Regions from separate parts of the Pseudoduganella sp. GW821-FHT11H04 genome, predicted to be linked through region 3. Evidence: predicted binding sites of a transcription regulator. Region 3 holds the regulator's gene; each other region holds the start of a gene.
What was found. The regulator FNR, encoded in region 3, switches genes on or off when oxygen is low (the NO sensors DNR and NnrR bind a similar motif). The targets are predictions, from matches to a motif close to TTGATNNNNATCAA.
Positions count from the first base shown of each region.

Region 1 (2,265 bases), on a different contig from region 3:
CAGGTGCAGCAGCTCGCAGACTTCTTTCAGGTTGGACCACAAACGGCCTTGCCGTTGCCGGCCGGCCTCATGGGACACGGGTTGCGTTGAGAGCATGCTGATCTCCTGGTTCCCAAACGGAATGGTTTCAGTATGCCAACGAGAATGTGGGAAAAATATCAGCCGTTGCTGAATATGACCGTAGGAGGGTAGAGGGGAGTTGTAGGAATTATCCTAAAATCAATCTTGCCAATCAGGCTTTGAACGGTGTCAGCAGCTTGTGCGCCACTGCGTACTGGACCATTTCCGAGAGGGAAGCCATGCCCATCTTCTGCATGATGCGGGTTTTGTGCGTGCTGACAGTTTTTACGCTCAAATGCAGGCCGTTGGCGATTTCGGTGATGGATTTTCCCGACACCAGCAGCGAAAACACTTCGAATTCGCGGTCGGAGAGCTGTTTGTGCAGCAGGGTTTCGGCCGGCTGCATGATGTTCAGCGCCAGTTGCTCAGCCACTTCGGTGGAGATGTAGGGGCGGCCGGAGGCGACCTTGCGGATCGCGCCGACCAGCTGGGTGCCGGCGCTTTCCTTGGTCAGGTAGCCCTGGGCGCCGGCGCGGATGGCGCGCACCGCGTATTGCTCTTCCTCGTGCATGGTGAGGATGAGGATGGCAAGCTTGGGGGATTCGCTGCGGATCTGGCGGATCAGGTCGACCCCGCTGCGCCCTGGCATGGACAGGTCAAGCAGCAGCAGGTCGAAGCCGCCCTGGCGGATGTGGTTGAGGACTTCGAAGCCGTCGATGGCTTCGCCTACGATGTCGATGTCAGGAGCCCCGTCGAGAATGCGCTTGAGCCCTTCGCGCATGATGGTGTGGTCGTCTGCGATGACAATACGAATCATAGTTCCTCAAAAAATTGTGTAAAACTTCTCTCCCCGCTCCGGCCGGCGGGGCCGGAGCGAGTCGTTACGCCAGGCATATCAAGCCGGGCGCGGGTCTTTGATCAGGCGGTGCACCAGCACCGGGATCTTGGTGTGCGACAGTACCTTGTTGGTCACGCTGCCCAGCAGCAGGTGGCCCCAGCCGCTGCGGCCGTGCGAGCCAATGAAGATCAGGTCGCAGTTGCTTTGGCTTGCGACATCGACGATCTTCAGCGCTGCGCTTTCGGCGAAGGCGGTCATGCCCTCGGCCCGTACGCCTTTCCTGGCGCAGGATTCGAGGATGGACTGCACATGCTCATTGCCGGCACGCTGCATCGCCGCCCGGTACTCTTCCTCGCTGGGATAGCTGGGCGGGATGATCTCCACGTAAATCGGGTACTGGTATTCCGGCGCTACGAACAGGGCCAGCACCTCCGCCCCCAGTTGCTGGGCGAACTCGACCCCGGCGCAGGCGGTCTTGCTGGATACGGCCGAGCCGTCCGTCGTGATCAGGATTTTCCGATACATATCTCAGCCTCCTTTAACTATTAAAAGAGCCGTTCCTGCCTTCATTGTAGCCCCGTTTATCAGTATTGTTCTGCTGTAAAGAGTTGATAATTATCAAGAAACTGTCATCGGGGCATCGCAGAAAGCGCAAAATCCCGCGATTTCAGTGGCTTGCAGCGCGTATTTCACATAATCCGCAAATACAACAGTACACTTGCTAGACTATGGCCCGCCACCTAAGTGATTGAACAGAGGGGCGGCCCCCTGTTACACTCGCGAGAGAGCTTTATTTATTGCCGAGCGTCAAATTTGACAATCTTTCGGCTGCAGGAACGTTTGAAATTTATGGAGAAGCAGGAATTATGACCGACGCCGCTGATGATTTCGATGCATTATTTGAGGAAGTATCCGCGCAACGGGCGAATGCGCCTGCACCTGCTCCAGCTGCTGCTCCGGCAGCTGCAGCTTCCGATTCGGGCGATTCGGATGACCTGGAAAGTCTCTTTGATTCCGTAGCAGCGGCGAACAAGGCGCCAGCTCCGGCTGCAGCAGCTGCGCCGGCAGAGGCAGCCGCCGCGCCGGCCGAAGGCGGCGAGCACGCCGAAGGCATGTTCGAGCGCTTGGGCGGCATCGTGCGCCTGCTGCACGACTCGCTGCGTGAACTCGGCTACGACAAGGCGCTGACCGAAGCGTCGACCCAGATCGTCGATGCGCAGGATCGCCTGGAATACGTTGCTTCCCTGACCGAGCAAGCCGCCAACAAGGTGTTGAACACCCTGGACGACGGCATGCCGGCACAGGAAGTGCTGTCCAAGAACGCCAAGGAAATGGAAGAGCGCTGGGCGGCCCTGTTCGCGGGCAAG
Region 1 is NZ_JBXARE010000001.1:232,583-234,847, forward strand. Features, by position in the region: gene AC1RTP_RS01095 (Crp/Fnr family transcriptional regulator) at 1-96, opposite strand, end outside; gene AC1RTP_RS01100 (response regulator) at 233-877, opposite strand; gene AC1RTP_RS01105 (universal stress protein) at 956-1,423, opposite strand; gene AC1RTP_RS01110 (protein phosphatase CheZ) at 1,765-2,265, shown strand, end outside.
Region 1: the regulator FNR is predicted to act here: its motif matches at 1,507-1,520, upstream of AC1RTP_RS01105 (universal stress protein).

Region 2 (2,265 bases), on a different contig from region 3:
TCGGCGTCTGTCGCCGGTTCAGCGCCATCGACTCTTCCACGCTGTTGACGATATGGGCCACGTGGCCAAGCGCCTCGCACGCCGAGTCGTCAAGCCGGTGCTGGGCGCAGTGCTTGATGTACAGACGGGTCGCATCCACCGCCATCGGGCTATTCAGATAGATCGGCAGCGCGGCAGGGATGGCGCCAGCCTGCTTCAGCTTCCAGATTTCATACAGCAGTTCCTGCGCCCTGCCCACGGCAAAGGAAGGAATCACGGTCACGCCACCGCGTGCCGCCGTCTTGGTGACGATATCGGCCAGTTGGCCGCTAGGGTCGGCGGGGTCGTGGCGACGGTCGCCGTAGGTCGACTCCACCACCAGGTAATCGCATTTTCCCAGCACAGTTGGCGGCCGCATGATCGGATCGTTGGGCCGTCCCACGTCGCCGGAGAACATGATGCTGCGGCCGTTGCAGCGCAGCGCCACCGATGCCGCGCCTAGGATATGGCCAGCCAGCTGGAAGCGGGCCGTCATGCCCGGCGCCGGCGAGAACTCCTGGCCGACCGGGATCACTTCCAGGTGCTCCAGCGCGCGCAAGGCATCGGCTTCGGAATACAGCGGCAAGGCCGGCTTATGTTTAGAGAAGTTGTGGCGGTTCGCATACAGTGCCTCCTCTTCAAGCAGACGACCGCTGTCCGGCAAGAGGATCTCGCACAAGTCTCGCGTGGCCTCAGTGCAATACACCTTGCCGCGGAAGCCGGCACTGACCAACACCGGTAAAAAGCCGCTGTGGTCGAGGTGAGCGTGGGTCAGGACCACGCTGCGGATGGCCGCCGGCAGGACTGGGAAAGCATCCCAGTTCCGCAAGCGAAGCTGCTTGAAGCCCTGGAACAAGCCGCAATCAACCAGTACCTGTTCATCGCCGAAGCGCAGCAGGTATTTAGAGCCAGTAACGGTGCCGGTGGCGCCGAGGAATCTTAATGTGAGCATATTTGCAGCATATCCAAGGCCTCGCACATTTTGTTTGATCCAGATCAAGGAGAAGCCTCGAAAAATCCGGCAGTGCGAAAATGACATTGTTGCCGTGTGAGGATGTAGAATCAGGGCCTTTAACCAAATCCACACCGGGACGCCATACATGACAGAACTGAAACGGGGCCTGCAAAGCCGCCATATCCAGCTGATTGCACTGGGCGGCGCCATTGGCACAGGCCTATTCCTGGGCATCGCGCAAACCATCAAGATGGCCGGACCGTCCGTGCTGCTTGGTTATGCGCTCGCCGGTTTCATCGCCTTCTTCATCATGCGCCAGCTCGGCGAAATGGTGGTCGACGAGCCGGTGGCAGGCTCCTTCAGCTTCTTTGCCGACAAATACTGCGGCCACCTGGCCGGCTTCATGTCAGGCTGGAACTACTGGGTGCTGTACGTCCTGGTCAGCATGGCCGAACTGACGGCGGTTGGCATCTACGTACAGTACTGGTGGCCCGGCATCCCGACCTGGGTCAGCGCCCTCGCCTTCTTCCTGGTGATTAACGCCATCAGCCTGGCCAATGTGCGTGCCTTCGGCGAGATGGAATTCTGGTTCGCCATTATCAAAGTGGTGGCCGTGGTGGGCATGATCCTGTACGGCGGCTACCTGCTCGCCTCCGGCAATGCCGGCCCGGAAGCCACTGTGGCCAACCTGTGGCAGCACGGCGGCTTCTTCCCGAATGGCGTATCGGGGCTGGTGATGGCGATGGCCGTCATCATGTTCTCTTACGGCGGACTGGAACTGGTGGGCATTACCGCCGCCGAAGCGAGCAACCCGTCGGAAACCATCCCAAAAGCCACCAACCAGGCCATCTACCGTATCCTGATTTTCTATGTCGGCGCACTGGGCGTTCTGCTCTCGCTCTACCCATGGGAAAAAGTCGCCACTGGAGGAAGCCCTTTCGTCATGATCTTCCACGCCCTGAATAGCAACTGGGTCGCAAATGCCTTGAACGTCGTGGTGCTGACTGCCGCCCTGTCGGTCTATAACAGCGGCGTGTACTCCAACAGCCGCATGCTGTACGGCCTGGCCAAGCAAGGCAATGCACCTAAATCGCTGCTGAAGGTGAACCAGCGCGGTGTACCGCTGGCAGCGCTGGGCGCCTCCGCCCTCGCCACCGGCATCTGCGTAGTACTGAACTACTTCATGCCAGGCCAGGTGTTCGAACTGCTGATGGGCCTTGTCGTGTCCTCGCTGGTAATCAATTGGGGCATGATCAGCTGGATCCACCTGCGCTTCCGCGCCCAGAAGCAAG
Region 2 is NZ_JBXARE010000002.1:264,493-266,757, reverse strand. Features, by position in the region: gene AC1RTP_RS05005 (MBL fold metallo-hydrolase RNA specificity domain-containing protein) at 1-970, opposite strand, end outside; gene AC1RTP_RS05000 (amino acid permease) at 1,119-2,265, shown strand, end outside.
Region 2: the regulator FNR is predicted to act here: its motif matches at 1,005-1,018, upstream of AC1RTP_RS05005 (MBL fold metallo-hydrolase RNA specificity domain-containing protein).

Region 3 (2,265 bases):
TCGAAGACAATGGCAAAGGCATCGAGAGCGCCGGCCTGTCCGACCGCGAATCGTGGGGCCTGTTCGGGATGCACGAACGCACGCGCCGCTTCGCCGGCGAGCTGAATATCAGCGGCAAGGCGGGGCAGGGTACGACCCTGCAACTGCGCCTGCCTTTGGAGGATAAAAATGGGTGACAAGATCACCGTATTGCTGGTCGACGACCACGCTATCGCGCGCAACGGCGTGCGCCTGATGCTGGGCACGGCGACCGATATCAGCGTGGAGGGCGAAGCCGGCAACGCCGTGGAAGCCATGGAACGTGCGGCTGAGCGGAGTTTCGACGTCGCTTTGGTCGACATCAAAATGCCGGGCAAGAATGGACTGGATTTGCTGAAATGCCTGCGCAGCGAATACCCGCGCATGGCGGTGCTGGTGCTCAGCACCTATTCGGAAGAGATTTACGCCGTGCGGGCGCTTAAGTCAGGCGCCTCCGGCTACCTGACCAAGGATGCCCCGACCTCGACCCTGATCGAGGCCGTGCGCAAGGCGGCATCCGGCGGCAAGCATGTCAGCCCGGCTCTGCTTGAAAAATTGGCAACCCTGGTTGGGGGCGGCCCAAGCGGCGACCACGAGGAGCTTTCGAACCGTGAGCTGGAAGTTTTCAAGCTTATCGCCCAAGGCGAGTCGCTGGTTCGCATAGGGGAAAAACTACATTTAAGCCCGAACACGGTGACCACCTACCGCAGCCGCATCCTCGAGAAAATGGGCATGTCCAGCAATGCTGAGCTGACGCGCTACGCTCTGGAGCATGGACTGATCTGATGCCTTGTAGGGGATCCACTACAACAACTACACAGGATGCTTGATACCGGGAAATGATGCCGAGGGAGATACTTCTCCCATCGAAAACAAGGAGCAGCATCATGAGCCCGGTCATCCCAATCACCCCTGCAAACGCCACCAAATCCTGCGCACCAGTCGCTGCAAAATGCTCGCTGTGCAGTTTCAATCGACTGTGCCTGCCGCAAGGCCTGGCCGAAGACGATGTCGCCCGCCTTGACCAGATCATCGCACGCCGCCGCCGCGTGGGGCGCGACGAGCCGCTGTACCAGACCGGCGACAGCTTCCACAGCCTGTACGCTGTGCGTTTTGGCCACTTCAAGACCGTCCAGGTGAATCAGCGCGGCGAACAGACGATTGGCGGCTTCCACATGGCCGGCGACCTGCTGGGCATGGAAGCGATCGGTAACGGCCAGCATTCCTGCAATGCTGTGGCGCTGGAAGATAGCGAAGTGTGCGAAATCCCTTTCAGCCGCCTGCAAGAATTAGTGATGCAGATCCCGGGCCTGCTGCAGCAATTCCACCGCACCATGAGCCGCGAAATCCAGCGCGAGCAGTCTGTAATGCTGTTCCTGAGCCATATGCGCGCCGAGCAGCGCCTGGCCATGTTCCTGCTCAACCTCGCGGGCCGTTATGCCCAGCGTGGCTACTCCTCGACCAGTTTCCAGCTGCGCATGTCGCGTGAAGATATCGGCGGCTACCTCGGCCTGACCGTGGAAAGCGTCAGCCGCCAACTGGCCCGCCTGCGCCAGGATGGCTCGATCGTCCTGAATAACCGCGACCTGCGCATCATCGACCGCAACAAGCTGGAAGTCATGTCTTCCGGCGGCATGGCGCAAGAATACGCGGCCGTCGCCTGATCCACGAACCAGCTTTCTCACCTGTAGGGGGTGTATGGGGCAGCTCAGCTGCCCCTTTTTTATGGTTCTTCACGGAATAGCGAGCCCATAGTTCCCGGTATTTCGTGAAGAACTTCTTTATTGCAGCGCGAAGACTTCTTTGGCGGCCATCAGGCCGTTCAGGGCGGCCGGGAAGCCGGCGTAGACGGCCATCTGCATGATGGTTTCCACGACTTCGTCACGCGTCACGCCGACGTTGAGCGCAGCCTGGATGTGGACTTTGAGCTGGGGCGTTGCATTGCCCATTGCCGTTAGCGCGGCGACAACCGCGATTTCACGGCTTCTCAGGTCGAGGCCGGGGCGGGAATAGATGTCGCCGAACGGGAATTCGATCAGGTAGCGGGCAAAATCCGGCGCGATCTCGGCCAGGCTTGCTACAACGCGTTCTCCGATCTCGCCATCGATCTCACGCAGTTTTTCGAGTCCGCGCTCGTAACGGTTTGGGTTGGTGGTCATCAGCAATTCCTCCATTAGTGGTTGAACCTGACGCCAGGGACTGCTCCAAAGAGCGGTAATGCTCGACTTTCCACTGCAGCGTGGCGGC
Region 3 is NZ_JBXARE010000019.1:83,432-85,696, reverse strand. Features, by position in the region: gene AC1RTP_RS26275 (sensor histidine kinase) at 1-176, shown strand, start outside; gene AC1RTP_RS26270 (response regulator transcription factor) at 169-804, shown strand; gene fnr (fumarate/nitrate reduction transcriptional regulator Fnr) at 906-1,682, shown strand; gene AC1RTP_RS26260 (carboxymuconolactone decarboxylase family protein) at 1,800-2,177, opposite strand; gene AC1RTP_RS26255 (MerR family transcriptional regulator) at 2,128-2,265, opposite strand, start outside.